DNA from 2 places in the Paenibacillus sp. IHBB 10380 genome. Region 2 is predicted to be linked to the other one. Evidence: riboswitches for the same ligand, from Rfam matches in the RefSeq annotation. Region 2 holds a riboswitch; the other holds the start of a gene.

Region 1 (16,330 bases), 890 kb from region 2:
TAACAGGTTTTACTATGTAATCTAAAGCATTTAGTTCAAAAGCCTTAACTGCATATTCATTATACGCCGTTACAAATACAATATTTAAATCTGGCTTCTTCTCCAGGATTTGTTCTGCTAACTCAATTCCATTAATCTCAGGTAAGCTAATATCTAAAAAAACCAAATCCACTTCCTTAAGAAGAATCTCCCTTCTTCCAATAACCGGATCTATAAATTTACCTATTATTTCTATACCCGTAAGATTCATAAGTTGACGCTCCAAGTAATCCACAGCAAGTTGTTCATCGTCTACAAGAATTACCTTCATAACAATACTCCTTAATTATGGAATTTAATATTATTGGATGTCTCGTGATAAGAATATCATAATTTTTGAAATAAAAAAGCAATGAACGTAATGTTCATCGCTTCGATAGTACTATTTTTTTGTTAATATTGTTTGGATGCTAGGTATTTGGATGCATCTTTTACCATCATGAAAGTTGTAGTTGTACCATTCCAACCTGCATCCACCGTTGTATCCACCGTAACCCATTTATTATTTAAATAGACTTCATTCCAAGCGTGATAGGAACTCACATAATTTGTTGTACCCATTACCATCTTAGTAGGAACGTCCACACTCCTAAGCATCGCTGCAAATAACGCAGAATACCCATAACAAATATCTTTTTTCGATGAAAATGTACGATCGATTTGAGGGAGATAATCGGCTGACGCGCTCACTGCCAATTTATTATCATATTTAATATTGTTAATCACATAATTATAAATAACTTTTACTTTTTCAGCATCCGTTGCTAGGTTCTTGGTTAACTCTTTCGCCTTTTGAACAGCTTTGCTTGTATCATTCCAATTCACATTCTGAGTTGAATTCAAATAAACTATCGAACTATCACTCAAAGCGAGCTTAATTGTATCCTTATACACAACTTGATATTTATTCCCACTTGTTTGTTCCAACAAGCTCACGGTATAATCACCGTTTCCTAATTGAAGGGGAAACACCTCCACTTGCTTTCCGGCAATTAAATTATAATAATACTGCTCCTGACCTTTAACAATTAAGAGCTTTGTCTTAATATTAGCCTTCACATCATACTTCACACTAATGATTCCCTTGCTTACGCTGGATTCATCTAGCCATGAGTTACCTTCAGCAGCATGAATTGTTGTTCCACTAAACAATGGACATAAAATAATAAGTGCAACTACAAATAACATAAACTTTTTCATACATAAAACTCCCTTCGGTGGCCAGGCTGCCATCTTATCAAGAAGGCCCTTTAGCTTTGCGTCCCTACCTTTCGATAGGTTTGCTATTATCGTTTAAAGTTCTATTCTCACAGTACAACAAAAAAACTGTTCGTCCGGTAACTGGCTGCCACCCGATCTGGAAGGCCCTTTAGCTTTGCGTCCCTATCTTTCGATAGGTTTGCCATTATCTGAATAGCTTTGATAGTCCCATAGTATCATATAATCCAGATCTGAAAGCAACTAATCACTAATTTTAATTATCTTTCCAGTTATTCTTCTATATTTAATTCCATCACCCTTCCAACAACCGGGCCTTCATCGTCGATTTCCCCATTTAAGCAAAATCCAAAAGATTCATATAGTTTTTGAGCATATATATTATCGGTATGGAGACTCAAATAAATTTTTTTACAGTCGTATTGTTGTTGAATATATACAATTAACAGAGGAAGAAACCGCTTTGCATACCCATTGCCTTGGAAACGATAATCAATCATAAAGCGGTCTAACCATGCACTCTTATTGACGCTATTTGGCCAACCGTACATTGCATACCCAACTAATGTCTCCTCGTCATATAATCCAAGAGATGTTGCATAATTTTCAAACATGCATTCTGCTAAAGAAAACGCATTGTTTTCAATAAAATGCTTTTGTTGTTCTGATACAGATAAAGCAGCTACCGAACGCCAATTTTCTTTTGTTACTTCACAAATGTGAAGGCTCATTATTTTAGCTCGCTTTCTTTCTGATTTTTAAACATCGAATCATACTTTACGCATCTCATGACAGAGAAGTTGTATCTTCACTAGTGTACGCCAGACAAATCCATAGTACTAATAGCCTAGTATACGTCGTATATTGCTCATGGATTAAATACTATCCAATTCCTTATATCAAGATCTCGTATTAAAACACGCTACGCACTAATCCTCCATCGATTCTCATCGCTGAACCATTAATGGCTGAGGAAAGAGGACTACTTAAAAAAGTAACGAGATTCGCAATTTCTTCTGGTCGAATAAGTCTTTGAATAATGGAGGTGGGTCGATTCTCATTCATAAATCGCTTTTCAGCTTCTTGAATAGTCAAATTTTCATTAGGATAAAGAGTATTTAACATCGTTTCTACTCCCTCTGTTAAAGTGGAACCCGGCATAATCGTATTGACGGTCACATTCGTTCCTTTGGTCAGCTCAGCTAAACTGCGAGAAAGCGAGAGTTGCATAGTCTTGGTTGCACTATAATGAGCCATTTCTTGTGATGGCATAATAGCAGCCTCACTAGCAATAAAGACGATTCTGCCTTCATTTTTTTGAATCATTTGTTTTAGGTAATGGCGAGTAAGTCGAACACCACTCATGATATTGACTTCAAAAAACTTAAACCATTCTTCATCAGGGATATCAAAGTATTCTGCAGGCTCAAAAATCCCAAGGTTGTTAATAAGAATATCTACTTCAGCGTATTTCTTAATAAGTTCCTGACATCCTTGTTCTGTTCCTAAATCAGCAACTGCTGATTGAAGAATAGCATCCGGATATTGTTTTTGAATTTCTTTTATAATTTGGTTAACCTTTTCTTCATATCGTCCATTAATAAGAACAGTGGCACCTTCAGCCACTAAGGAAATAGCGATTGCTTTTCCAATTCCAGATGTCGAGCCCGTAACTAGCGCTGTTTTTCCTTTTAAATGAAGTTGCATGTAAGACCCTCCATATTTAGAAATAGATACCCGTCTGTCTATATTGTTAACAATATAGATCACACTTCTTATTTCGAGCAGAAATAAGAGGTGTGATCCTTTTTTTATATTTAAAAATCAAAATTATCGGGGTCTGGACCCACTCGAAGATGTTGATTCAATCCATCAATTTGTTCCATATCCTCTTTTGTCAACTCAAAGTCAAACACTGCTGCATTTTCAATGATTCGATGTTCTTTTGTCGATTTCGGAATCGTTACAACACCGTTTTGTAAGTCCCAACGCAAAATGACTTGGGCTATAGATTTTCCATGCTTATCTGCAATTTCTTTTAACTCTGGATTATCTAATAATTGACCTTGCATTAACGGGGACCATGCTTCGAATTGAATACCATTTTCCTTACAAAATACTTGCAGTTCTTTTTGCGTCAAACGTGGATGATGTTCCACTTGATCCACCATTGGCTTAATCTCGGCATCTTTCATTAGCTCTTCAAGCTGATGAACAAGGAAATTGCTTACACCGATCGCTTTTACACGCCCTTCTTTATAGAGAGTCTCCAATGCTCTCCAGGCTTCCTTAAATTTACCTTCTACAGGCCAATGAATCAGATATAAATCCAAATATTCCAATCCTAGTTTTCTTAAGCTCGTCTCATAAGCTGCTATCGTTGACTCATAACCAAGATCAGCATTCCATACCTTCGATGTGATAAATAGTTCTTCTCTGGCTATGCCGGCTTCGTTCATTCCTTGGCGAATTCCTTGGCCGACCCCCTCTTCATTTCCATAAATAGCAGCGGTATCAATGCTTCGATATCCATTCTTAATCGCTGTTTTTACCGCATTTTCAAGTTCAGGACCTTCCTCTACTTGAAATACTCCCAAACCAAACCAAGGCATTTTCACACCATTATGCAGCGTTGTTGTATCTTGCAAATTTTTAGCCATTATCTTATTCCTCCATTATTATCGTTTTATTTATCATTACCATACAAACAAAATAAATTTGCCGCATGAGTTTCTTTACAAGGTTCGACTTTTAGAAGAAAAATTTCCATCTGTTTCTGTCACTCCGCTCTCTCCCAAGCTAAGCTAGTCATCAACGCCTGCAAATGTTATGATAGGTCAAATCAAACTAAAATAACAGTACGCACTTTTTAGTACTGTAGGCACAAAAAAGTGCCCATAAAATTGGAGGAAGACCATGATGATCAAGAAAAAATATAACATTTCAGTTGAAGCAACACTTGAAGTCATCGGGGGAAAATGGAAGTGCGTGATTCTATGTCATTTAACTCATGGCAAAAAGCGAACAACGGAATTAAAAAAGTTAATGCCTGGGATTACACAAAAAATGTTAACACAGCAACTACGAGAGTTAGAGGCTCATGGAATCATTAATCGAATTAGTTATAATCAGGTTCCACCGAAAGTGGAATACGAACTTAGCGAATATGGCCATAGTTTAGAAAGCATTTTGAACTCACTATGTAATTGGGGAGAACAACATATCATTAAAGAATACGGTGATAAATTTGCTGTTTTAGAGGAGAACATATTAAATAAATAAATAAATAAATAAATAAAAATTCCTTTGGAACCAGAGCCGGTTAAGTATTATAAAGCAACAAAATAAAGCAGGCGTATATCCAATGAATTAGATGTACACCTGCTTTATTACTCTTTCCACAAGCTGAATGTAAGACTATATCTACTTTTCAACGATACAACGATATTCCGGAACAACACTAACTCACTTCTGCCGATTCTCTTTCTACGTTTAAAATTCGATACAGCTCATCAAGATTCTGTATTTGATAGGTTGGAACAATTTCAGTATCATTGGGTTTCATTTCAGGGTTGAACCAACATGTATCTAGACCCGCTAGCTGTCCACCTAGAATATCCGCACTAAAGGAATCTCCAATAATTAATCCTTCTTCCACAGAGAAATTAGGAATTCGTGCAAAGACATAATCGAAATATTCCTTCATTGGTTTTTGAAAACCAGTGTCCTCTGAAACAAAAATATCTTTGAATAGCGGATATAAACCTGAATCACGTAAACGTTTATCCTGAGTTTTGGAAACACCATTAGTAACAATATATAAATCATATTTATTGTGTATTTGTAGGTCTGTTATCAATTCAAAGGCCCCACGAACAAGCTGATGCCCCTCCTCTAAGTAGCTACGATACTTCTTTTCCATTAAGACTCCATCAACCTCTTGACCATATTCCTTAAATAAAATGGAATAGCGAGTATTCACTACCTCATCACGATCTATTTTCCCTTCTTCAAAGGACCTCCAAAGACCTTGATTTATTTTTTTATAATGTGCTTTGATTTCTGTGGTTAAGGGAATTTTTTGATCCTTGAACAGCAAGTCCAACGCTAAGTTTTCTGCTGCACCAAAATCCAATAGTGTATCATCTACATCAAATAATAAAGTTCTGTATTTTTTCAAAATAATCTCTCCATTTTCTATATTCTAAGTCATCTTAGATGACCTCTGTTTCTTACGTCCACCGCCTAGTTTAAATACACAAATGCCCCCGACTATGACCAACACACCTATCAACTTATTCGAAGAAAAAGGGACCTTATCCAGTCCTAACCAGCCCAGTGAGTCCCACAATAAAGCAAACCCGAGCTGTGATGTCAGAACTATTAACATGGCATACGTAGGACCAAGCAGCCTCATCCCCTGAACCAGACAGATTACCACTCCTACTCCGATCAAACCGCTGATCCAGTACCAGGGCTGCATATTTTGCAAGATAAATAGTTGTTTCCCTTCAAAAATTAGACCGATAGTCAGTGAAGCTAGGAATCCCATACCTAATACTAATGTAGTTGTTGCCCAAGATCCCGCACGTTCATTTACCTTACTGTTAAAAATATTTTGCACACCAACCAGCGAACCCGCGATTATCGCCAATAATAGTCCTAGAATCATAACCTTTACTCTCCTATTTTCTATTCGTAGATATTACGACCTGAAATCGTACTCAATCCTTCCCTGTCCTTAACAAGGATGAACCCTTTGTTACGCTCAATCAGGCCCTCTGTACAGAACTGTAGGATGACCCGATTCAGATGTCTATAGCTGGTACCAATGAAGTTCGCTGCATCCCTAATACTGACCGTGCCTGATGGCCCTTTAATTAGAGAATCGGATTCATCGAATGAGACAGACAATAGATAACTTGCCAATCGCACTTCCACCGGATGCATCAAATTGAAGCTCAAGGAATTGTTTTTAAGGTGAAACTTCCGTGTAATAATTTTCAGTAAAAATTGCAACAACGGTGAATAATCGCTTCCATATTTTTTCAACCAACGATGATGAATACCGATCATACAGACAGACGATACTGCCTCAACCGTGTTGATAATGTTATTTCCTTGTACGTATTCAATATCCCCGATCACCTCAAGCGGTGTCTTAAAAGAGAGAATAAGTGTTTTGCCTCCAGACGAAGTGGTATAGATTTTGATCTTCCCCTTAACAAGTACGTACAGAACCTCTGAAGGATCTCCTTGGGAACAGATAATTTCCCCTTGATCAAAGTTATACAACGACAAATGCGGTATTAATGGTTCATTGAATACAGATTCTATTTGATGAGCATGCAAATAAGATTCTAATTGCTCACGATCTTTAATTTCTTTCATTACTCGGTTTCACCTCTTAATATTCTAGAATGTTCAAACTATCAAAGCCCTAGTATGACCACACCAGCTATCATCATCCCGATCCCAATGAACTGTGGCATCCTCATCTTCTGCTTCTCCACCCCGAACCATCCGTTAATATCAATTAAAAAAGTCAAACCCAGCTGGGCAATCAGTAGAGTAGATATAGTAAAGGTAACACCGATCTGCTGAATAGCCGTAACATTACTGAAAATAACGACCGCCGCAAAGGCGCCGCCTGTCAAATATAAAGGTTTCACTTGCTTAAACCTTTGCCATTTACCATCTCTGATAAACATCAGGATAAGCAAAGCTGCAATGAATCCAGTTAACTGGGTTATAGTCGCCGCTTGCCAAGTGCCAATATCTTGACTAATCCGAGCATTCGCTACTCCTTGTAGGGTTATAAATGCCCCGCCTAAAAACGCAAATATAATCCCTCTCATGTCTTCTCTCCCCAATTTAGATTTCTCTATATTATTAAATGATATATTCAGGTGTTTTGGGAAGGACATATGTCCTCAACTTGTCCAATGGATAGAACATCTTCTATGTTCAAGCATGGTTTATACTCTGCTCCAATGCCTACGCCTCGATTATCTTTGAATTTATTTTCTATGGAATTCACTCTTTTTCTCTTAGACAAAAAAAATCACCTCTTAAGATAAAGATATCTAATAAGGTGAATGTTATCGTTATGGAACTCCCATAATTTCACGATACTTTTCAATTGGTGTTTCATCATTCCATAAATTCAAAGATTTTAGATCATCAAATGTTTCCCGACTTGGTGCGATAACACGAATTTCATCGCCTTTTTATAATTTCATTGGATTAATCATTGTATTTCCTCTATTAGCTCCATTATTTTTTGAATGACCTGCTCTTCTTCATTAATAACCCTATCTGTTGCGAATTGTAAAAGATCTGCATGCTCTCCAACACAAACGGAGCGCAGAGCATGCTTGAACATCGACACATCATTTGCATCATTGCCAAATGCAATAAATTTTTGCGGCTCAATACCCATTTTTTGTAGCCCCGCCCATTTATCAACGCCTATCGGGCTGATATCAATAATACCTTCATGGCCATGTATATATGTAACGATCGGTAATTCCTGTAGCTCCTCTAGCAATTTCTGCTCATTATTACTATGTAAAATGACCACTTTCACAATTTCATTTAACTCATCTAAATGTATGTTTTTTGCTCGCTGCTCAGGGTCCACATTTCGCCGAATCGGATGCTCGCTACTACCAGTATAAGCATAATCCCACTTGCTATCAATTAAATAGTCTGCCTCGTATGTCTTTATTAACTTGATGATCCTGTCAGCTATCTGTTGGTCGAAATGAATAGTTGAAATGATATGTCCACCTGTTGCGACAAACGCGCCATTCCCACCAATCATTAAAAAATGTTGCATATGCGGCGGTAAAACGGGTAATAAATCACGTATAGGTCTAGCCGAAGCAAAGATTATTTCATGTCCTTTTTCCACAAAAGCATCTAATACTTGTACCATTCCTTCACTTAAAGGCTTTCCTTTAAAGCAAATTGTCCCGTCTAAATCAAAAACAAATTTCATCGTAACCGCCTCCTCATTTTTTCTTATCATAACAGTTTCCTATATAACGACCATGCTGTAATTGGATTAGGTCAATTCACTTTCCATATTTCGCATCATGAGGACTTGCTCAACATTGGTTGTGAAACTTAATTTCACCAATAGGTCGTTCAGAGGTTGATTGGATTTACGCAGGTTAGCTGTCGCTCGTCTGCAAACATAGTCTAACGGGGCGAACAGTTCACCAAGAGCAAGCTTATAAATCTCCTCTGTATCTTCCCGCCCAGGAAGGGCTTCACATTGATAGAGCGTAATGGTTACCAATTTACCCTCTTGATCAAAAGTTCGCTTATACAATGCATAGCATACAGGCTCGCTACCTTGTCTAATGATTAAAGATTCACCCTCCTTCATGCTAGGCCATTGTGTCTGCCAAGCAGATAAGCCTCGATAGAAGTCTAGCGCATATACATCACGGGGCAATCCTTTGGTCATGGAAAAGGGATGCACAGCAGATCGCTCCAGTAATTGGGGATCTATTGTACCCATATGTTGTAAGATCATTAATCGATCCGTAATTTCGTATCCCACATTCTGATATAGCTTAATCGCGCTCTCATTTTGGGTCAGCGCTTCAAGTATCGCAAGCTCCACGCCTTGTTCTCGGTACAACTCTAGATTTCTTAACATGAGCGCTCTGCCAATACCCTGCCCTCTAAATGCAGGCGCAATGCCTGTCCCACCGTTCCATGCCAGTTTCTTTCCATCTACGTCACGAAATCCGTTCATTACAAACCCTGCAGGCTCACCATCCACATAAATAGCGAGTGAATTCTCCAAGGAAAGTCCTTCGTTAACACTCCTAGTCATAAAAGCCTCAATCGTCATGATCATCTGTATAAAATAGCCCTCAAATCCTAGATTCCAAATACGTACATTTTCCTCGATCGATAGCTCACTTAGTTTCCTAAACGTAATTGTCATAAGTACGAACCTCTCTTTTACTTCGTTTAATGTGATCATTTTCGTATTTTCGTCCCAACCTACATTCCACTTCAACTCTTCGACAATGAAACGCAAGGGAACCATGGTCGAGTCGAACAACTAGACCTTTCCAATCCAAGAGTAACTTAACTGACTCTGCTTTTCAATCTGGCTGATATGTTTTACTTGACCTTAGGTCAGACCTAAGGTGTATTGTAAACCTATGAATAATTCGATTGGAGTGTCGCAAATGAACGAGTATATCACCATTAGTGAAATTTCAAAACTGATGAATGTATCCGTACATCAAATACGTTATTTTGAAGAAAAGGAAATACTCTATCCTGCCTATATAGACAAGAACCAATATCGTATGTATGGGATTAACGAGATCTATCAACTTTCTCAAATTTTACTTCTTCGCAAACTTAATGTATCTGTGAAACAAATTAAAAAATGTATGATGTCTTACTCCGCCAATGATTACAGCCAACTTTTCACAAAAACTTTAAAAGAAATACAATCTGAAATTGACCAATTAATTACCCTTAAGGACGTTATACAGAAGGTTCTTAAAGAACACGATGCGTCTCAAGACAAACCGGAAAACCATTATCAAATGAAGTATTTTGACACCCGACATATGAAACAATGGATTCAACTCGGAGAAGAAGAGCAAATAAATGCGAGAAACCTTTATGAAAAGAGACTTCAACTACCTAATTTATTTGAATCTGACTTGCATTATTTATACAACTACAACAGAATAAACATTTGTTTTGAATCCGTTCGTCCAGCCGATCTGAAGTTGGAACAAGGATATTACCTTATTAAAAGTTTTATAGTGACAGAGGATAACGACATTTTAGAAGAAATAAAAAAGTTGCAGCAGTATATACAAGAAAATCAGTATTCCTATGTGGGGGAAATTATAATTCTAGAAAAATCCTATCTTTCTATGTTTAGCAACAATAGTCTTCTCTATGAGATACAAGTGAAAATTTGTGACTGAAAAACGATTTGGAGGTATGAAAATGAGAACTCGACTTCGGAAGGCTTTGAAAGACTTCACGTAGTGTCATTCGCTGTCCTTGAATAAGATATCGCTGTTTCATTTCCTTGACCATGCCAATTACAGAAAGGCCTTTGTCAGTCAACTGACGAAGGAGTGGAACTTGCGTAAACCAGCTGTCCATGAGCACGTAATCGGCGGTGAAGCCCGCCGTTAACGCCCGTTCCAGCAAGGCCATTACGGCATCAGGCTTCCGAGAGAAAGCCTCCATCCGACGTTTGTACCCGACGCTGCGTTTCGAGATCTTTGAGGTCATTTCGCAAATTCGATTGGCCAGTTTGGCCGAAGAAAGCATAACAAAATCAAGCGGAGCGAAGCTAAACCCGTCCGACCAACCGAGCGTCAGCATGGTGTAACCTTTTGTGAATTTACCCATTGAATGGTCAAATACCCGTGCCAGTAATTCCGCTTTTTTACTCCGATTTCTGCTCAGCACAGAATCGTCGATGATGAACACTCGCACACGAGTTGGTGAAATAAGCGACTCGAAATGCAATACAATTCTAAGACTTAAAGTATGCAAAAATCTTCAGTGGAGTTAAATAAATAGATAGGGGGATTTTTATGAAGGGGAAACCCTGATTTTTTTATACAAAGCAGAAAAATAAGGGCTATTTTCACATCCTAAATAGTCGAAGCGAATGAATGGAACCTGAATTATTGAATTCTTGCCGTACTGCTGTTCGTTGTACTTCTGACAGTAAGTATTTAGTTCCCATGTGCTTTCTGTCTCCCTTTACAACATATTGTTATATTTTTTCTCTAACTCAAGCAGCCAAGACTTTCTTTGAATGCCCCCGCCATACCCACCAATATCTCCATTTGTATTGATCACTCTATGACAAGGAATAAGAAGCGAAATTTGATTTGCTCCATTTGCTCGAGCGACAGCACGATAAGCTTTAGGATTTCCTATTTCTATTGCTAAATCTTTATAACTGATTGTACTTCCCGGGCGTATTCTTCTCAGTATCCGCCAAACTTCTATTTGGAAGCTTGATCCAATTTCATCTGTAATGGGTGTTTGAAAGGAAAAGCGTGTACCTTCAAAATATTCCTGTAGTTCATTTTCAAGATGCTGGAGAATTTGATTTGTTCCAGGTATGATGGCTACAGAAAGTTTTATCCGCATATTTTCAATTTCCTTTTCTAATCCCCTTCTATCAACGAACTCCAAAAGATATAGAGCGGCTTCATCGGCTATTGCAATCATCGAACCTAATTTTGTTTCAATCCACTTTGCCGTTAAAGTTTTACTTGTTTATTTCTCTTCGGAACGGCCCCCATTATGCGCACAAAAGCATCACGAAATCCATTGCTGGATTCAAATCCACTATCAAGTTGAGTGTAAATTAAAGGTTTACCATTACGAATATGATTAAATGCCATACCAAGACGGCGGGCTCGAGCATATTCAATAAAAGTCATCCCAAATTGTTTTTTAAATTGCCTTCTTGCTGTGTTAGCACTAATAGATAAGTCATTAAAATCTTTATCCGTCCATTTTTTTTGAGGGTTCTCTTCTATAGCTACAACTAATTTTTTTACTTCAGGGGATAAAGAACTAGGTGTATTTAATGGCTGACATCTTTTACAAGGCCTGTATGAAGCCAATGTAGCTTCTTTTGCTGTTTTAAAAAATTCACAGTTTTCTTTTTTAGGTTTTTTGGCAGGGCAAGTTGGTCTGCAAAAAACGCCTGTCGTTTTAACTCCTACATAAAAAGTCCCTTCATAGTTTGAGTTTTTCTCTATTAGCATTGTATAAAATGTATCTATTGTCATTTGGTCATTAATCATAACTTTCGCTCTTCCTCCTAAATACTAAATGTAAGATGATTTTCTAAGATATTTTGTGCTTGGAAATAAGAGTGTGGTCCATAGCTTACCCGGCTTACACCAACATTTTTCCAGTTAATACTCTCGATATTAGTAGATGAATTCAGCATGATGTTAACTGGTAAAGGAGAATTTCTAGAAAATTCCTCGATCAGCTCTATATTGGTTAGCCCTGGGATAAATATACCGTCAGCACCAGCATCAGCATAGATTTCAGCTCTATTTAGCGCTTCCTTTACTAAATCAATAGAGTGCTTATCTTCTTTAAAAAATAGGTCTGTTCTTGCATTAACAAATATATTGGTGTTTAAAGATGTAGTAACATGCTTTAGGATTTGAATCCTTTCTGCTTGTTCATTAACATTCCATAGCTCATAAGTATGGGAGCGGTTTTTTTTATCTTCAAAATTAATCCCTGAAATACCTGTAGTAAAAAGAGATTGAGCATTATAGTAGAGTGTTTCTAGAGAATCTGCATATAATCCTTCTGCATCAACGGAAACAGGTACATTAGAATTATGAATTAGTTGCTGAGAAAACCAAACTAGATTTTCAAAAGGTAATTTTTCACCATCTGCGCATCCCCAGGCATCAGCAATCGCATAACTACTAGTCGCTAATGCCTTGACGCCTTTACCCTCAATAATTTTTGCAGACATTACATCCCAACAATTAAAGAGGTATAACACATCCTTTTGATAATGTAGTTCTTTAAAAGTTTGAAATTGATTTTTTGTCATTTTTAATTCCTCTTTCCCAATTTTTGATACCGTTATAATAACAAACCTTTACATTTTAGAAACCAGAAAAATTAACACCAATTTTTTTAGTTTCCATACCAAAAACGGTCGTTTTTGGTTATAAAGAAGGACACACTCATGAAGAAGTTAATACATGTATTCTTAAAATGTAAGGAAAGTAGACTTGGTATTGTATTACTTATAATGTCGACTATTTGGGGAGTTTTAGATATGTTTGTAGGCATTGGAACGATGATTCTATCATTCTTCTCTTCTTTGCTTAATCGTTTTATGCAAGATTTTATGCAGAAAATCTAGGAAATAACATGCTGATTGTGAGGCCGAAGGGCTGCTGGATCAACGATGTATAAAATCGTGCATATCGAAGAAAAAAATGAAAGAAGACCAAACCCTTGATACAACAGGGTTTGATCTACAATTTTTGCCATTAAATAATTCTCTTCATCATATATATATACAAAGCTTTTCGTGATAAGCCAGTTAACTTACTAAAATCTTTTATCAGAAGAAAATTATTATTCATTGCTGAATCACCTACCCACACTTGAAGAGACGTCCTGAATATATACCTATGGTATATATTCTGAAACACTTCCAATTTCTCTTCCTTCTTTGATTTTCTTCTCTATTTGATTAAGCCGCTTCCGTTTAGACAAAAAAATCACCTTTTAAGATAATGATATCCTAAAAGATGATTTTTTACATTTTTCTGATCATTATTTTTTTATAAATTATCGAATTTTGTTTTCAGCGATTTCCTTACTTGTTAATGGAATTGATACAATTCATGAGTAGCACGTAAGAGGTAGGTACTAGACGTACTGTTACATTCTTGAACTATCAGGAAATAACACTTATAAATACTTAAATATAATTAAAATATACTTGCAAATACTTATTTGAAAAATTATAATTACTTATAAGGAGGTGCATGTATTGTGTATCAAGAGGACAGATTGTTAAAAATACTCGAATACTTGAAACAACACCAATCGATGAGTGTTACAGATATTTGTACGCAATTTGAAGTATCAAGGGATACTGCACGAAGGGATATTGTTAGATTAGTTCAAGAAGGCGTTGTTATTCGAACTCATGGGGGGCTATCGTTACCTGAGTTACAGAATGAAATGTTATCTTATCAGGATCGTTTGATTGATGAGTCCGAGAGTAAGAAAAGAATAGGCAAATTTGGGGCAAAACTTATCCAAGACCATGAGACTGTGATTTTAGACGTATCAACCACAGTACAATTTGTCGCAGAACAAATTAGCGCGAAAAATATTACGGCTGTCACGCACTCGATTGATAACGTAGGAATCTTATCGAATCGTGAGGATCTTCAAATTTATGTTCTCGGTGGTTACTTGAATGTAAAGCACCGTTTTTTATATGGCTCTTCCATTATCGATAAACTAAGTGAAATTCGTGCTGATAAAGCCTTTATTGGAGCATCGGCGATCCGGTCTGATGGACTCTATTATCCATATGAAGAAGATGCCCGAGTAAAGAAAGAAATGGCCCGAAGATCTGATCAGGTTATCGTAGTGGCTGATCACACAAAATTTATCGGGAAGTCTATTCATCGGTTAGACTTTGATTTCGTTGATATTTTAATTACAAATGCAGAACTCCCGAGTGAGATAAGAGAAGTTCTGGATCAGAAGAACATCACTGTTATTGAGTGTCAGGAAGAACATGAAGAGGTTCGAAAGCAAGATTGATACCCATAGGGAAGAGGAGGATTTTTTATGAATTATATTTTGCATAATGTACAAATGGTACTTCGAAACAGTATCGTTCCAACAGCCAATGTGTGGATTTCTGAAGGAAAAATCATGAGGATAGACACAGGTGATCTTCCTACTCTAGAAGGAGATCATGAACTGATTGATGGTAGAGGGCATTTGTTAGTACCAGGGATGATAGATGTTCATATCCACGGTGCCAATGGCTTGGATATGATGGACGGTACTGAAGAGAGTATTCAAGAAGTTTCACGTGCTTGTGCTTCAACAGGGTGCACCTCATTTCTGGCTACATCTGTTAGTTCTACGATGGAGGATCTTCTAGAAATGATTCGTAGTGTCAAGCGTGTAATGGGACAAGAAGTGGGAGCAAAGATCGCGGGGATTCACTTAGAGGGTCCTTACCTGAATCCGAAGCGAAAAGGAATGCAGAATGAAAAGTATTTGCGGCATCCCAACTTAGAAGAAATGAAGATCATTTTTCAGGAAGCAGGTTCACTCATTAAGATGGTTACTATTGCTCCTGAGTTACCGGGAGGAATGGACTTAATTTCCTTTTTGAAAGAGCAAGGAGTAGTTATATCGATCGCTCACTCTGATGCCACATATGAGGAAGCCAAACAAGCCTTTACAGCTGGTGCAAGTCATGTTACGCATTGTTTTAATGGCATGCGACCGATTCATCATCGAGATCCGGGTCTGATCGTGGCTGCTTTCGAAGAGAAACATGTTAGTCTTCAAGCTATTGTGGATAATGTCCATCTACATCCTGCTATCATTCGATTGATGCATAGCTTGAAAGGACCAGAAGGAATGGTCTTAATCACAGATGCTTTACAAGCAATGGGTATGGGCGATGGGAATTATATATTTGGAGGCCATCATGTCACGGTAGAGGGTGGCATTGCGAGACTAGAGGATGGGACGCTAGCCTCCAGTACAGTTACCATGAATGAAGCATTACGTTATACTGTCGAAACCGGAATTTCCTTGATAGATGCCGTACAGATGGCTTCAACTACCCCGGCCAATATTCTTGGATTTCAACAAAAGGGGGAAATTTCATCTGGTTTCGATGCCGACCTGGTCCTATTGGATGATGAATTTCAAGTTCTATGGACGATGGTGGGTGGTCAAATTCTATGAGTGAACGAAGTTCATGAGTCCTAAATGCAAACAGTCCCTATGAATGAACACTTCATCGGGACTGTTTGGGTTGAGATTCCATTTATTTAAATAATGACTCTTTAGAACAAAAACCTTTGGAGACAGCTCCATTAATTGTTTAAGGATTAAGCGCTCTCGCCATCGCGTCCACATAGCTTTGGCTGGCGCGCTGGCTTACTTCCGCTTGCGGAACGATCATTTCAAAGCTGTGGAAGGTGCCGGGATACAGATGAAATTCGACGTCTACGCCCGCTTGCGCAAGGCGTGTCACATATTCGATTGTCTCATCTCGGAACAGATCGACCTGGCCTACGCAAGTATAGGTCGGCGGCAGCCCCGCCAAGCTTTCCGCTCTCGACGGCACCGCATATGGGGATACCTCGCTGGCGTCGGTACCCTCTCCCAAGTACATGCTCCATGCCGCCAAATTGTTCGTCCGGTTCCAGGTTGCATTATCGGCTGTAATTTCATGGCTCGATGCCGAAATATTGCGGTTGTCAATCATCGGATACAGCGGCATTTG
Region 2 (16,330 bases):
GCATACGGATACACCTTCTTGTTCGATTGAAGGAATGGAGGATAGCAGCTCCCATGTATTTTCATAGGTTTCTTCATTTAACATACGACCGCCGCGGCATACGAAGCCATTGGTTGTATCACCCGCACCGTCATTGCTTCCTCCGAGAATGTGCATACCTTCTAAAATATGAATGTTTTCACCTGGAAAATTACAATCTCGTACAAGATAGGATGCACCTGCGAGTGAACCTAGACCGCCGCCAATAAAGTAAACTTGTCTGTTTCCGTATTCTTTTTCCATCGATGTAACCTCCATATGTTAATTTATATTTCTCTGTGGAATCAATATACTGCACCTATGGATCGTTTACCTTAGACACCAAGAGGGCAGTGTATGAAATCCATACACTGCCCTCACATTGTCTAGTTATATAGGGTAAAGTGGAGTCCCCTTGTTAGCATCTCTTTACGTACTTGTTGATTGCTTTTTCCATATCGCCTTCAATTAGAATGCTTAATCGATCAATAATAATCCATGGATCTTCAGTCATGTCGTTTCGGATCCACTCCAGCATAATACCGATAAACGCATAGGTGTAAAAATTCGCGATGAAGTTCTTATCTTCCACCCGCACCTGCATATCTGCGCTGACTTCTTCGATGACGGTCAACAGCAACTCGAATACCGTCTGGTGGAGAAACAGATCCAGATGATCTCGACCCATCGATCGGAACGTGCTCATACAGAATTTCTTGTTATCCAGTACATAATGAAATATCTTCAGAAATCCCTGTTGCCAAGTGTCGTATGTACGATAATTAGAGATACTATCCAGTGCTTCTCTCTTATAGATCCAATCCAATAGATCATATATATCTTGAAAATGATAATAAAACGTCTGTCGATTCACACCGCAGTCAGCAACAAGATCTTTAACTGTAATTTTATCTAGCGATGATCGTTCCATCATTGCTTTAAGAGATGCGGCCAAAGCTTTTTTAGTCATCCCGGACATATCGCACAGCTCCTTTCAAGCTATAAAGAGTTATAAACACGATAGTAAACTCTCGTTTATTATAACTGCGCCGTGCCAAGCGGTACAAGAACCTTAATGTCCGTATCCTTAAGTACTAGTTCCCTTGGGTTACTTAGCATCGTCAGTTATATACACTAGCGAGCGAGCAGGTGATCAAATTCGGGCAAGTCAAAAATAAACCGAGACGAGCACAGGTTAAAAGTTAGTCAAGAATATTTCCTCCAAAGATGAAGCGGTTATTCAACTGCCTCCACGTCAATTCGCCAATATGAACCCCGCCGCTGTTTTTAGAAGGAGAATGAATGATCTTTCCATTCCCCATATAAATACCTACATGGGTAATTGTCTTTTCGGAAGGCTTTAAATTTTCATAGTCAGATGCGTTGTTTCCTCTATAGCTAGAAAAGAATAACAAATCACCGCGTTGCGCTTCTTTCAGTGAAGTATAGTTTTTCTTGGAAAAGGCATTAACATATGCAGCTTGACTCCTCGAATCCCACGGCAAATCCATGCCCAATGAAGTCATGAACACCCACCGAGTATAATCGGAACAGTCGAACGTAGAAGGCTCAGTTCGGTCAGAACCATACAAGTAAGGGGTTCCTATATAAGATTCAGCGGTTTTTATGAGGTTCTCCACATAATTCTTATGGCTCGGCTCAATGGAAGGGTTAGGGTGTTGTTCGATGAGTGGAAATCCATTTGGATCTAGTAACACCTTTTGGTTCGGATCTGCAGTCAAACTTCGTATGTGGTGGGAATTAGATTGTTGTTCAACACCTAAATCTCCGAAGTACAGATCGGGGTCATTCGTTTGTTCTTCTGAAACAATTTTAGTCTTGTGGTTATTAACGGAACGTGGGCGTATTTCATTTTTTGACGAGCATGCAGATATCAGGATAAAGCTGCAGCTTAATCCTAATGTGAGCACCTGAACCGATAGCTTTCTCACGAAATCACGTACCTCTCTAAGGTAATATGATTTTAGAATGTCTATATTTGTTTTCTTTGATTCAAGATGGGGGGAATAAGTGCTACATTCACATATCATCTTGTCAGTAAGACGTATTCCTGCTATTATCATAGTCACTTATTAAATTCATTTAATAAGTGACTATGATAATAAGGTGGGGAGTATGGTGAGTGATATACGACTTACTTCGCAACATACAAAATCGGAAATGATACGTTGCATTCGATCTGCACTATTAGAGCAAGGAAGTGCAACGAAGGTTGAATTGAGTCATAATTTACAAATTAGTTTTCCAACGATCAGTAAGTTTCTGAAGCAAATGGAGGATAGAGGGGAAGTAACAACCGTTGGTCTTGATGAATCAAGCGGGGGAAGAAGGGCGATAAGATATACATATCGTCCAGATTATATGCTGGGCCTAGCTATTTTTTTAGAGAAAAGTGAGACGAACTATACTGTTTTTAATTGCTTGGGCGAAGTTATTGAGCAAGGTAATACTCATAGTATGCTAGAGCAAGATGTGTTACAGCTAACCACATTTATTGAGAATAAAAGGAATACTTATCCTAACATGAATGCTGTGGCCATTGGTGTTCCAGGTGCAGTTAATAACGGTAAAATCTTTCTTATACCAGGGTATGAGAACTATCATAATCTTGATCTTAAGAAGCATATAGAGGAGCAACTCTCTATCCCGACTGTTGTAGAGAATGACATGAATGCGGCTGTAATCGGCTATATGGCTCAAAGGAAAATAGGGAACAACATTTCTTTGTTTTATTTGTATTTGGGGCAAAACGGTCCTGGTGCAGGGATTGTTATCAACGGTGAAATTGTGCGGGGGAAAACGTTTTTTTCAGGAGAAGTCTCATTTGTTCCACAGTATGACGATAGAAATTTCCTACAAGCTTTATCAAGCGGAAATGGTGGAGAGACGAGTATTGAACAAATGGAGAAAAAAATAGATGCGATCAGCCGATTAGTGGCCTCCATTACCTCTATCTTAAATCCTCATTATATTATTTTTGGTGACGATGAAATAGAAACGATGATGCTTCATCAAATTGCTGAGCGAAGTGCCACATATGTTCCGAAAGAACATCTCCCAGAGTTAGCCGCGAGTGACTTGAAGCATGATTATCTAAATGGATTACAACGTCTTGGATTGAGTTTATTGATTTCACAACAAATAGATGACTAACACTAAGGAGTACAGATATCGATGGCAACTTTCTTTTTAATTATTATTTATTTAGCGTTTATTAGTCTAGGTTTGCCCGATTCATTGCTTGGATCAGCATGGCCTGTGATGAGTTTGGATCTGAATGTTTCATTAGGAACTGCCGGAATTATTTCAATGGTTATTGCAGGCAATACGATTGTGTCAAGCTTGTTAAGCGGTACAGTGCTACAACGTTTTGGTACTGGGAAAGTGACACTTGTGAGTTGTATCTTGACAGCAGGAGCTTTATTTGGTTTTGCATGGTCTCCTTCACTAATCTGGTTAGTTATTTTTGCGATTCCACTAGGTATAGGTGCGGGGTCTGTAGATGCAGGATTAAATAATTATGTTGCTATTCACTACAAAGCACATCATATGAGTTGGCTACACTGTTTTTGGGGAGTAGGCGCTACGCTGGGTCCATTTATTATGGCTGCGTCTATTTCTGGTGATAATCTTTGGAGACAAGGCTATCTCGTTGTTGCGGGTATTCAAGTGATCCTAGTCATCATTCTATTCGTTACGCTTCCTTTGTGGGATAGAGTTGCTAAACGTAATCATGACATAAATATTGAGGCTGAAGATGAGTTGATTAATCAAGAGTTAGAGCAACTTTCTGAGAATACAAAGCCATGGAGAATAAAAGGGGTCAAACTAGCGATGGTAACCTTCTTATTTTACAGTGGAATTGAAGCTAGCATGGGATTATGGGGAAGTAGCTTTCTTGTAAATATAAAGAATTTACCTGCAGCAACAGCGGCACAATGGGTTTCTTGGTTTTTCATAGGAATTACAGTTGGCCGAATGATTACTGGATTTATCACGTTTAAAGTGAGTAGTCGAATGCTGATTAGGTACGGCCAGCTTATCGCTTTATTCGGTACGGTATTGCTTGTGTTACCATTCCCACCGATCCTCTCACTTGTTGGATTTACGATTGTAGGATTGGGGTTAGCACCCATATTTCCGTGTATGCTACATGAGACGCCTGTGCGATTTGGGAAAAAGAAGGCTCAGTCCATCATGGGCTTTCAAATGGCAGCTGCTTATACGGGGAGTACGCTAATACCTCCTTTTCTTGGATTACTTGCAACTAATACAACCATTAGTATCTTTCCGTGGTTTATTATTATGTTTGCCATTGTGATGCTCTTGTGTACAGAAAAGCTAAATCATTTCTTGAAGAAATTACATGTGGGAATAAGAGAAAGTATTCGTTAAAGAGTATTAAGGATGTTTAGTGAGAAAACTATATCGTATCGAGGGAGTTGAATAAAACAGCGGTAGTCCATAAAGCTACCGAGTAAATCGATAAGCTGTTGGAAACGTAGTTTCGATGTCAATGGATCTGAGATGAACGACGTAGAATCGCGAAGCGATAAGATTTATAATCTTGAATATTACGGATATGGAGCTAGTATGTACTTTTAAAGGATGATGACATCATATGATTATTAAAAAAGGGCTACTTTTTGGACTAGTTGGTGGGGTTATCTCGATACTTTTGAAATTTTTTTTTGGAGCTTTTAGGATTTGATTCAGACCAGACATTTTTAAGCAAAAGCATTTCTTTTGTAATGAGAAATGCTTTTTATTTTTGTCAAAATTAAAAGGATATTTCAATAACAATAATAAAAAACAATATAAATTTATTGTGAAACGATAAATCATATGCTAAGATCATGTTGTCATTAAATAAATGAGGTGTTTTTAAATGAATGTTAAACGAGGTTCAACCACTTTTTTAAAGGTAATTATTTTTCTGGCTGGGATTGCAGTGCTTGCTTTGTGTATATTTTTAGTGCCCCATATGGCGAATTTTGCAGCAAAATTGTATCCAAATATTGCCCCAATGAAATATCTCGTTTTTATCGTGATGTATGGAGCGGCTGTGCCTTTTTACTTTGCTCTCTATCAGGCTTTAAATCTTTTACGGTATATTGACGAGAACACAGCGTTCTCGGAATTATCTGTAAAGGCGTTAAAGAACATAAAGTGCTGTGCGATTACAATCAGTGGTTTGTATGTATTAGGTTTGCCACTCTTTCGTTTTATAGCAAAGAAAGTAGACCCTCCTATTGGATTAATGGGACTTATCATCATTTTTGCTTCGTTGATTATCGCCGTTTTTGCTGCTATCCTACAACGGCTTCTACAAGAAGCGATTAACATAAAATCAGAAAATGGTTTGACGGTCTGAGGTGGAGGATATGACAATTATCATTAATATTGATGTGATGTTAGCAAAACGAAAAATGAGCGTAACGGAGCTTTCGGAGAGAGTTGGAATTACTATGGCGAATCTCTCCAATCTGAAAAATGGGAAAGCAAAAGCGGTTCGTTTTTCAACATTAGAAGCGATATGTAAGACTTTGGATTGTCAGCCAGGTGATATTTTGGAGTACAAAAGCGACGAAGACACTCAATAAAAACAGATAACTAATTTGTTTAACTAACGGGACAAGATAGTTGATCAAAGTTAAGCTATGGCTAGGTGAAGACCAACAGACCGGATGGATCATGCCACCTCCCCAAATATCCTTAACATCACAACTCGGGGAATTGTGGTTTTGCATAGCCACGGTTCGCCTCCATAGGAATAAATAAAGGAGCTCACTATTACTTACATAGCAGCTCCTTTATTGTAAAATCATAAGGAAAGCACTTCGAAATAGAAGGTGAAGGGAAATGAATCCTCCTCTATATACTCCTGTGCAAGCACATTCTCCAACCCTGAGCCTGCCAGGTAGGTATTGTGAATGGAAGGGGCTGTCCCATAAGTAGATTAATCTTCTGACGAGACACTCACTTTTCTAAAAAAGAGACTGATGTCCAAAAAAAGCAGGTCAAGGTAGTTATCCTTGACTTGCTTTTTGGTATTTCTGTTCCATTGCGGCTTTCTGTACTCCAATGCAGATGACTTGTTGAGATGGGTAAAAGCATTGGCTGACCGTACGATAATTAACAAGGAATCGTATCAAAAGATGATAACCCCCAACGACTTTTTGTGGTACATAGGGGCGTCGGTAGGTTATGGCTGTTTCGTAAATAACGATCCGGTGAATGAGGTGTTTGTAGATGGAAACATCTATGGTTACACCTGTAGCGTTCACAGCTACGTGAATGGTGAGTTTACTGTTATCGTACTAAGCAATAATGATGCAGTACCGACAGGCAGAATTGTAAAGGGGATTAAAAGCATACTGTTATCTCAGGAACCAGAAGTCATGGTGAAACCGGATATACAAGAGAATATGGATTATGAAAAATACAAATCATTTACCGGAGATTATTGCTTCCCACCGACAGGTTGGAGGTTTACAATCAGCTTCGAAGGTGGAGGTTTAAATGTAGATCGGCTCTTCATTCAGGAATCAAAACGGAGGAAATATCTATTAAAACTAGTATCTGAAAGTGCTGACCTCGTTGTTTTTGCATGCGAGGTTTGCGATAGCACCTTTACATTCCATATAGATTCCATGGGAAAAATACAAAAAGTAATTTATGCTTGGGATAAATTAGAACTACCCTATAAGCGGAGACTCGATGCATTACCGATGTAGTGGAATAAGGGCCCAACTTTAGTGGATTAAAATCAGCAAAATGAGGAGCTAAATTCTGATTTTTCAGGAGTTTGTAATATCATTTCCTTGATCGCTAGTTGCCTTCACATAATGCATAGGGTCAAAATCCTGATTAAGCTTTAATGTAATATGATCCTCGACAGACAATTTTATGGTGTACAAAAAGTAAAAGCATGATGAACCCAGTTGGGAACATCATGCTTTTTTCTTATTCTAATCGTTAATTATTTTAGCAACCACAAAGCAGGAACGATAGGTGGTTCCCAGCCAGTTAGTGTGGTGTGAGCTTGACTACATGTATAGATGGAACCGTTGTAGGTAACTAGCGCTCCAACCGCGTAATATGTGTTTGGTTTCCATTCGGAAACTGCCGGCACGAAAGTCTCCACTGGATTCAACGTTTTTAGCTTTTTATCATACGCAACGACTTGGTACGTATAATTCGTATTTATCTCGACACCTTGGTCCACAAATTGATTTGTACTCGTAAAGCCAACTAGTTCACCGTTTCTGTAGATTTCATAGCCTAAGAGGTCATTCTGATAGGCTTGATCGATATTCAAGCTTAATGTGTTGGAGTTAGTCGTTATATTCGTTATACCTACTTCTAATGTCGCATTCTTATCTGCTATTCCTGTGCCTGTATAATTGACCACCGTATGATTCAGATACCATAGCTTGTCGGAAGCCGGATATTTAACTAATTTCTCCCTTGTTTCAGGGTTTACGTTGAATCCGTGTCTAGCAAAAAAGCTGCTTAAATCTAAGCCTAGCACCTCGGAAGAGAATTCGACTAAATATTGCTGTTTCGAGTTATCATCATCAATTGTAAGCGTGACTTTCCTTTCTCTATATAGGCTGTTTAACTTGTTCCAGTATCCTGGATAAGCCATCTCCAACTGCCAAAACGGTCCTAATCTAGCATCAAATCCCAGTTTGGCCATCTCCACTTTATTTTCTGCAATGACATATTTATAGAGTTCAGCTTCATAGTTGATCCTGATCGGATTATCCAGTTCCAGAACATGATAGTCTACTGACATCATCATGGATATCATGTTATTCGTAATCTCACCGTACTCTCGTTCTTCAACAGCCATGCGATGCCCAATCTCGTGATTCAAGCCCCAGCCTGGATACGACTTGCTGAAATCACTCAAAGGAAGATCTGCCTGTTCGCGTTGGATCCCTACATGGTCACCTGCTGCATACATATAACCCCACGGCTGCATCAATCTTATATTTTCCCTGATCAGCTTAGGATCGTGGATCTCACTACGGCCATCCAGACCATAGAAGCCAAAGCTCTTTTGCATCCAGAAGTCATAGCCCGTTAATGTATCCATTGGGTTATGGCCCTGCGTAATATATTGATTGTACGCATCGGTAGCCGTTCCGGTAAATACGATTCGATCGCTAACCATCTCAACTACGTCTATTAGTTTACGATCTTTAACATTTGGATGTGCAACTTTGTCTTGGTCTAGACTCTGTTTATATGCTGTTAAGAAAGATTTAAATTGTTCCACATTCGTAGCCTTCGTCATTACAGGGAATCTCTCTAACCCTTCAAATCTGATGAGAGGCGCCTTCCCCTGCTCTGCAGGAGTGAATGGATTTACGATGTACACTGGGCCGCCTTTGGTGACATCAATTGAATATAAACTATCCGTGAGGATCTCCGGTACGGTTATCGTATTGTTACCTGGACGTAGTTCCACTTCTTTGAGATAACTGGACCATGAACCCTCTTGTTGGAAAAAGACTAACGAAGGCACTTTATCGATTGAATCTACATCCACATAAACATTTGCTTGCCAGGCATAGCGACGAACCCCGTTGGCTGTCTATTCGTACCTAAACCCATTCTTAAATTTTGCCGGGCATGCTTCTCCATATCTCCATGCTGTTCTGCGGTTATGGTCGTTTCTGCGAAGTTCACTGTACTTTCCATCACATTGCTCACTACATTCACACTTGGTAATTGTTCCGCCATAACAAGATCTGGGCTAACTGAAACGTTAAATAGTATTGCTGCGGATGCAGATACCACGATTGCTAACATTTTTTTCACGTTGACTTCCTCCTATTTTTTAATGACTGCCTACCTGAACACGTGAAAAATCTACCCCAAAGGAGTAGCATAATATACTCTTTGGCAACAGGCTGACATAGTTATATAACCTTAGTCCCTGTAGTTTTGTGTCCCTATATTTCTATAGATTTTCCACATTTTTCTATTTGCTTCTATCAAACAGTAACACGCTAATATACCAATTTTATAAACAGTTGGTAGTATATTCAAAGTAGGCATTGGTACTACTTGACCTTTTTTGGATACTTTAGAACTAGATGATCAAAGATGATTCGAATTATCAATAGGGCAAAATGATCCACAGCAAGCACCCGTCCCGTTATCTGCGAGTCGAAACTGCAGTAATTAGTCATCATCGGCTTTGATGGCCTGACAGAACCTATGTAACTCACAAAACTCGTGACTTTCTGAACAATATAATGGAATTTTCATCTTGAAAGGAAAAAATATATTTGCTCTGAAATGCGTACCATACGTTATACTGGCTATAAATTTTTTAATTCAAGAAATGAGGGAAGCAACATGAAGATAATCGCAATTGACTTAGATGGTACTCTGTTATCTGACAACCTAACTATCCAAGAAAGAGACGTAATCGCCTTAAAGAAAGGACAAAAGCAAAATCATATTGTAACAATTGCAACAGGAAGGGCTTTATTTGATGCAAAACACATTATGAATAAATATAATTTGAATTGTCCAATCATTGCATCGAACGGAGCTCAAATCTATGTAGATAACAAAAAAATATCCGAACATTTTATAGGTCCAGATGTAACTCAAGCTATCATACAATGGCTAAACAAAGAAAATATCTATTTTCAAGTGTATTTATCTGACAAGATTGTTGTATCAAATCAGGGAATTCATCAACTAGAAAAGCAGCTAAATGATATAGTAAGTCAAGATCCCCATTTTAACAAAGATGTGTTTTGTGAATCTATTAAAGCTCAAATCTATCAATACGGTTTAGAAGAAGTTTCTGGTATAATTAACTCTATTGATTTTGTCATCAAATTTATGATCGTTTCTCCAAGCAGAAGTAAGTTAAAGCAAGCTAAAGAATATTTTAGTCAAATGGACGGGTGTGTTGTAGCTAGCTCTGGATCATTCAACCTAGAAATTATGAGTGCAGGAGTAAATAAAGGATTAGCACTACATAAACTTTGTGAATATTACAAAAAAACTGTAGCAAATGCAATAGTGATTGGTGACAATCTAAATGATATGCCTATGTTTAAAGTAGCAGGAATAGGGATAGCCATGGGAAATGCAGATGAAAGGCTTAGTGAGGTGGCTACTTTCAGAACTTTATCGAATAATAATTGTGGTGTGGCTTATGCTTTCGAGCATTATATCCAAACGTCTGAGAAGGAAAACGACAACTTGGTTAGGAAAGCGAAATCATGAACTATTTCTTTCAAAGATGTCTGATTTATATTATTGGATTATTTGTTTTATCTCTAGGTATTGTTTGTATGATTAAATCCAATGTAGGAATTGCTCCATGGGATGCCTTGAATGTTGCATTATCAAAACGAATCGGACTTTCAATTGGATCATGGGTTTTCATTGTTGGTGGAATCCTTATTTTTGTAAATAGCCTGATAAAAATGAAGCCTCCTAATATAGCTGGTTTTATTCCTATCTTCATTATTGGAGCTTTTTTTGACCTTTTAAACTTAAAGATTCTATCTTTTATAAAAGTAGATATTTTACTTTTTCAATGGAGTTTATTTTTTGTAGGACTATGTATACTGGCCTTGGGAATTGCTATTTACTTGCGGGCATCTTTTCCCTCCGTACCAAATGATGAGTTGATGTTAGCTATCACTGCACGAACAGGTTGGGGTATTAATGTTACAAAAACTATTGGGGAAACTATAGGTTTTGTACTTGCAATTGTACTCCAAGGTCCGGTTGGATTAGGAACCATTATTGTACTTCTATGTCTTGGGGTATTCGTAGGTCTGTTTGATCAACTATTACACAAGGTGGGAATGCCACGTTCTATTTACAGTAAGGCGTACAGTCAGGAGAATGTCGATTTATAATTTGAAGAATTTACACAGAAAGAAACATTAATATACAAGGGTTCTTTTACTTAACGTTGTAAGGAGTAATGGTGGATGACTAATATTACAGAGATAGCCAGGAAAGCAAACGTTTCTCGAACAACGGTATCTAGGGTTCTCAATAATCATCCTTATGTCAAACCTGAAAAACGAAATGCTGTTTTACAAGCCATGAAGGAATTAAATTACGTCCCGAATTTCAATGCTGTAAACCTATCCAAAGGAAAGACGAATGTAATTGGAGTAATTGTACCTAGAATTAGCCATCCGTTTTTTAGCAACTTAATTGAAGGAATAAGTAAAGAGTGTAATAAACATAATTATAGTTTACTCGTGCACCAGACTAATAACGACCCTGAACAAGAACTAGAGTTTTTTAACAAATTAAAATACAAGCTTGTTGATGGTCTTATTTTGGGATCATGTATAAGTCCTTGCCACATACTCGATGAATTATCTTATTTTGGAAAAGTCGTTTCCTGCGAAGCTTCTGGAAGTAAACAAATTGCAAATGTATTTATTAATCATAAGTCCGGAATGCAAATGGCTATTAATCACTTAAGAGATCAAGGCCATCAAGCCATTGGTCTATGTATAGGAAATCCTAAAAGTGGTGTGGGAATGAGCAGAAAGAAATCATTTTTTCACTATCAAAAGGAATACGGCTTAAAATGGAGAGATAATTGGTACTTTGATGAACAGTATACAATTGAGGATGGAATTGAAGTAGCAAAAACACTTTTAGAGCAGCCGTTCCGTCCTATGGCTATGGTTGTAGGAAGTGATTATGTAGCTGCCGGAATCATCTACGAAGCTAAGAATCAGGGAATACGGATACCTGAAGATTTGGCAGTTATAGGATTTGATAATCAGACAATATCGAAAGTGGTGGATCTTACAACGATACATCAACCCATTAAAGAGTTGGGTGAGACAGCAGCAAATTTATTATATAATTTAATTAATAATAAAGATGTTCCAACCATTAATACATTGGAACTAGAGCTTATTAAAAGAAAGTCAACATAAGAAAAGACCACATTCAAAATGAGGTCTTTTCTTTACTTAAGCTAGAACCAGTTCTGGCACAGGAGCTTTAAAATGTGTTCTTTTTTTAGTTTCATCTATAAAACTGAATGGTTTCATGGATAGATTCTCAAGTGTATGTAGGTAATTACAAGCTTGTAATGGAACAAATGAGGTCATATTCCATACATCCTTTTCATTAAAACCGATAGCGCGAATATTATGCATGAGTCGATCAATTGTATAAGAGCCCGCCGCTACATATCCTTTTCCTTGATACCATAAATTATTCCCTTCAATCTTTTGTAATGACTGACCACACATAGAATCTGTGTCAATACGGTCTGTCATTGCAATAATACCCTTAGAGCCAACGATCTCCACAACTCTCCGCGCAACTTCTAAATCTACATGCTCACCATCAAAATTCATACAGATTGTTAACAAACCTTCTTTAGCAGCTCTCATTAAAGTACCAGGAACTTCTCCAACTACTGAGTTTATATCATCTAGTTTCCATTGGTCCAATCGAGCATTTTTTAATCCTTCTAATCTATGCACTCTTTCTTGAGATGTTCTCCAAGTGTGTTTAAAATTATTAGGCATATCATTAAATAAGTGGTCTGTTATTACAGCATCTGATCCAGTATAATTACTACGTTTTTGCGCCGTATCTATAACCTTCATAATAAGCTTTGAAGTTTCTTCTGGATATGCCTTTTGGAAATGACCTAACGCAGGCTTAATCCCAGCTTCTACCAGCGTATCCACAATCCAGTCTAAGCTTGGATGCTCCTCAGTTATATACTTCTTTAGATAGGAGTTTTCAGTCATAGCATCTGGAGAAAGTACAGTATAAATGAGACCATATTCACCACAAGATGCAATTTTTTCCCATTCTTCTTTCTTTGGTGCCCAGTTTCCTTTTTCTGGTGTACCTGCAAAACTAGCCAATAATGGTCCTTCTAATGATATACCTAAAATATTACGATAGAACCCCTTTTTCTTTTGCTTATGAAAATCTTTCATAAAAGTTACAAATTGATCTAATTGGTTATGTGGAAGAAAGATGGAAGGTACACAGAAAATTCCTTCATATTCGGCTAGTGTATTGACTTTTTCAATATTTAATTCATCTAAATTACTAAAATCATAATCACCAATTCCATGGCAGTGAAATTCTATTGGGAGGGATGGAACTAAATAAGCACCAGATTTCTTGGAAAACCCTTCTTCGCCTATTTCAAAATGAATCCATTCATTGTTATTATAGGAAATATTAGCAAGGCTCATAACCCCGCTTGTTTCAAGATAGGCTGGACTAGTAAATGATGTATTAAACTGCATAGATGATTCCTCCTGGAAAATATATTATCTTATTTTTAACATAAGACATATTATCATCCTAAAATATGGAACCGGTACCATGTCAAATTTTAGGTAATATTTAGTTAACTACCTATAACATATTTACGCAGAATTATTATTTGCCTTTCTTTTTCCATTAATTCTTTATCAAACTCTATAAGTAGTGTATTGGCTTGGAAAAGTTCCAATATTTTTAATTTCAAAGCAAAAGGAGCATTATGTTTTTTCAACCATTCGAATATTTGTAGTTCACTCATATCCCAAATAACCCCTTTAAACTATTTATTAGCTAAAAAATACTAGTAGTAACGCCACTATGCCTATAAAATCTTCATTCGTTCGTGTTACGCCTACTAGTAGTCTTCTTGAGTATATTTTGTGGGAGTGGTTTCATGTCAATAGTAATAAAAATTTTTTTTCATAATCAAGGATATCCCCCTCAACACTTTTTTCTGCCGGTACCTCTTTCCGTAACAATCAAGTTTTGGAAAGAAGCAACTCGTACAACGAAACGGTAGATTATCAGTTAAGCTGCTAGCTGGATAGGCAACGTTTTAGGAGGGTTGTAGGCTTCGCCGCGGCGAGCCATCCCAACGCATGGAGTAGATTTGAATGATTTCTTGGGCACTCTTATTATTCTCTTATAACCATAGGCCTGCTGTCTGTTCCTAATTGGAGAGTTAAGTGACTCCTAACTAATTTCGGTCGATGGTAACCTGCGTCGCTTTCTGCCCGCTGTCCATCCGAATCCCGGACGGGCCGTCCGCCGTACAAGCAACTGGAATTCCGTAGTCTAACAAGCTGTCGCTTACTCCGCCGAAAGCCGAAGCCGTGGTGAAACCTGCCGCAGCCGGATCGACTTTTGTGAAAGTGGATCTGGCTGGCGAGTATCGGATTATTGTGCACATCATGTCTCCGGAATCCGAACTGGCGCAAAGTGCTTGCAACGTGACGCTGAACGATCAACAGATGACGACCATTCAAACGAATGGTACAGACGGTAGATGGATCAGACAGAAGCTTGTAAAAATCGAATTAGAAGCAGGTCTTTATGAATTGAAGTTGAATTTCGTCAAACCAGGCTTGCAGATTGACTGGATCGAATTTAAACAAGTTTAAATGTAGAAACGTTAATTTTACGGAAAAAGAATCAAACGGTGAGCATGTCAACAATGCCCCACACGTTTGATTCTTTTTTTATAATTATTTTTCTAAACATAGATTGCCATCCAGCGACAATGGATGTCGTACGCAAGTGGACAGGTCAGGTACAAAACTAGGGACAAATACTTTTACAGATTTCCATTTTCTTTCCAGAAATGATTGGCCATTATTTAAAATGATTTTTTTCTCCTGTTTTGTTTTGGAACCGTGTTTAATGATGCGTTTATCAAGGGTTTTCAAGAATATAGTGTGGATAGAATTCCGTAGTTCAATTCGATCACTGGCACATAAACTTATATTTTCGTTAATAGAATATGAGTTTATGGGTTATAATATAAGTTATAGTATTGGAGGTGTATGGATGTCTAGCTATAAAAATAACTATATGCAACGGAATTTTTCATCTATTTTAACGCATGAGGTGTTCGAGCTCGTAGCGGCGATTTCTGAGTACAAAGGAAAAGAAGGGCTGTATTCGTACCAATCTCCAGAGATCCTAAAGAGACTTCAGGGAGTCGCAACCATACAAAGCACGGAATCTTCGAACCGAATTGAAGGTATTGTGGTAAACGGTAAACGACTAAAAAAGCTAATGGCTGAAAGCACTACGCCTCAAAATCGATCCGAGAATGAACTTGCTGCGTATCGTATGGTACTCTCGCAGATTCATGCTTCTGCGCAAGAGATCCCGATAACCCCTAATTTAATCAAACAGCTTCACGGGATGTTATACAAATTCTCTCCCGGTGAAGGTGGACATTTCAAAATAAACGACAATGCGATTACGGAGAGACAACTAGACGGTAAGGAAATCTTACGGTTCTCACCGACGCCTGCGTTTCAAACTAATGAGGCAATGTCTGATCTGTGTACCTCATTCTCAACAGCTATGGAGAAGAAATATCCGCATCCCTTGATCGCGATTGGAGCATTCGTTCTTGATTTTCTTTGCATCCATCCATTTAGGGATGGTAATGGAAGAATGGCTCGTCTGCTTACTCTTCTTAGTTTATATCATGCAGGTTATGAAGTCGGAAGATTTATTTCGTTGGAGAAAATTATTGAAGATACAAAAGATCGATATTACGCGACCTTGCATCGATCATCGCAAGGGTGGCATGAAGATGGGCATCAATTAGTTCCTTGGCTAGAGTATTTTCTTGGGGTCATATTGGCCGCATATAAAGAGTTTGAAAATCGCGCAGGTTTGATTACAGATGGTAGAGGGCAAAAATCATCTCGAATTAGAGAAATGGTTAAAGGGATGCTAGGTTCCTTCACTGCAGCAGATATTGAAGAACGATGCCCCGATATTGCGCGTCCGACAATTAATGCCGCACTTAAGAAAATGAGTGAGGAAGGCATTGTCCTACGGGATGGGATGGGACGTAGTGCAAAGTGGAGAGTGAAATCTCACTAGACCAGAAAAGTGAGGGTGTCAGGTAATGGACGGAATTTTTCAAAAGTAAATCGCCGGCTTGTGGAAATGAGGTTAAAATGAAGATGATTCGTACTAACTCATTTCCAACCTTATATATAGAAAGAAGTAAGTGAGTTTATACCGTTCGGAGTTCCGAGCGAACACTAGTAAATAACAGGGATGGTGGGATAGTAATGAGTAAACCACAAGTAGGAATTCAATTATATTCCGTTCGAGATCGTAGCGAGAAGGATTTTCTGGGGACGATTCGGGAAATTGGAGAAATTGGCTATAAGAATGTACAGTTAGCCGGATACTACGGTCACTCGGCTAAGGAAGTCCGTCAAGCACTAGTGGATTCCGGTTTGAATGCAACTTCTGCGCA

What was found. Region 2 has a riboswitch for cyclic di-GMP ahead of UB51_RS26630 (hypothetical protein). Riboswitches for the same ligand answer to the same signal wherever they lie in the genome.
Region 1: another riboswitch for cyclic di-GMP. It lies ahead of UB51_RS19015 (transglutaminase-like domain-containing protein); the one in region 2 lies ahead of UB51_RS26630 (hypothetical protein).

Annotation. Positions count from the first base shown of each region.
Region 1 covers NZ_CP010976.1:4,193,388-4,209,717, forward strand. The annotation lists gene UB51_RS19010 (response regulator) at 1-310, opposite strand, end outside; gene UB51_RS19015 (transglutaminase-like domain-containing protein) at 433-1,239, opposite strand; cyclic di-GMP riboswitch class I at 1,253-1,334, opposite strand; cyclic di-GMP riboswitch class I at 1,373-1,453, opposite strand; gene UB51_RS19020 (GNAT family N-acetyltransferase) at 1,530-1,988, opposite strand; gene UB51_RS19025 (SDR family NAD(P)-dependent oxidoreductase) at 2,170-2,964, opposite strand; gene UB51_RS19030 (aldo/keto reductase) at 3,075-3,917, opposite strand; gene UB51_RS19035 (winged helix-turn-helix transcriptional regulator) at 4,177-4,539, shown strand; gene UB51_RS19040 (YjjG family noncanonical pyrimidine nucleotidase) at 4,718-5,437, opposite strand; gene UB51_RS19045 (DMT family transporter) at 5,462-5,929, opposite strand; gene UB51_RS19050 (Crp/Fnr family transcriptional regulator) at 5,950-6,648, opposite strand; gene UB51_RS19055 (DMT family transporter) at 6,690-7,115, opposite strand; gene UB51_RS19060 (HAD-IIB family hydrolase) at 7,508-8,260, opposite strand; gene UB51_RS19065 (GNAT family N-acetyltransferase) at 8,327-9,223, opposite strand; partial or broken gene UB51_RS29805 (stalk domain-containing protein) at 9,230-9,328, opposite strand; gene UB51_RS19070 (MerR family transcriptional regulator) at 9,474-10,235, shown strand; partial or broken gene UB51_RS27325 (transposase) at 10,267-10,824, opposite strand; partial or broken gene UB51_RS19075 (bifunctional transcriptional activator/DNA repair enzyme AdaA) at 11,032-12,092, opposite strand; gene UB51_RS19080 (isocitrate lyase/PEP mutase family protein) at 12,110-12,871, opposite strand; gene UB51_RS19090 (DeoR/GlpR family DNA-binding transcription regulator) at 13,831-14,616, shown strand; gene nagA (N-acetylglucosamine-6-phosphate deacetylase) at 14,644-15,786, shown strand; gene UB51_RS19100 (alpha/beta hydrolase) at 15,926-16,330, opposite strand, start outside.
Region 2 covers NZ_CP010976.1:5,087,452-5,103,781, forward strand. The annotation lists gene UB51_RS23095 (oleate hydratase) at 1-282, opposite strand, end outside; gene UB51_RS23100 (TetR/AcrR family transcriptional regulator) at 437-997, opposite strand; gene UB51_RS23105 (C40 family peptidase) at 1,221-1,970, opposite strand; gene UB51_RS23110 (ROK family transcriptional regulator) at 2,155-3,192, shown strand; gene UB51_RS23115 (MFS transporter) at 3,214-4,434, shown strand; gene UB51_RS23120 (DUF2975 domain-containing protein) at 4,928-5,413, shown strand; gene UB51_RS23125 (helix-turn-helix domain-containing protein) at 5,424-5,642, shown strand; gene UB51_RS23130 (beta-lactamase family protein) at 6,075-6,776, shown strand; gene UB51_RS23135 (carbohydrate-binding protein) at 7,022-8,599, opposite strand; gene UB51_RS26630 (hypothetical protein) at 8,590-8,871, opposite strand; cyclic di-GMP riboswitch class I at 8,952-9,036, opposite strand; gene UB51_RS23140 (Cof-type HAD-IIB family hydrolase) at 9,415-10,302, shown strand; gene UB51_RS23145 (YczE/YyaS/YitT family protein) at 10,299-10,946, shown strand; gene UB51_RS23150 (LacI family DNA-binding transcriptional regulator) at 11,022-11,996, shown strand; gene UB51_RS23155 (amidohydrolase family protein) at 12,033-13,340, opposite strand; gene UB51_RS28595 (hypothetical protein) at 13,445-13,618, opposite strand; partial or broken gene UB51_RS23160 (beta-glucosidase) at 14,196-14,480, shown strand; gene UB51_RS23165 (Fic family protein) at 14,887-15,945, shown strand; gene UB51_RS23170 (sugar phosphate isomerase/epimerase family protein) at 16,140-16,330, shown strand, end outside.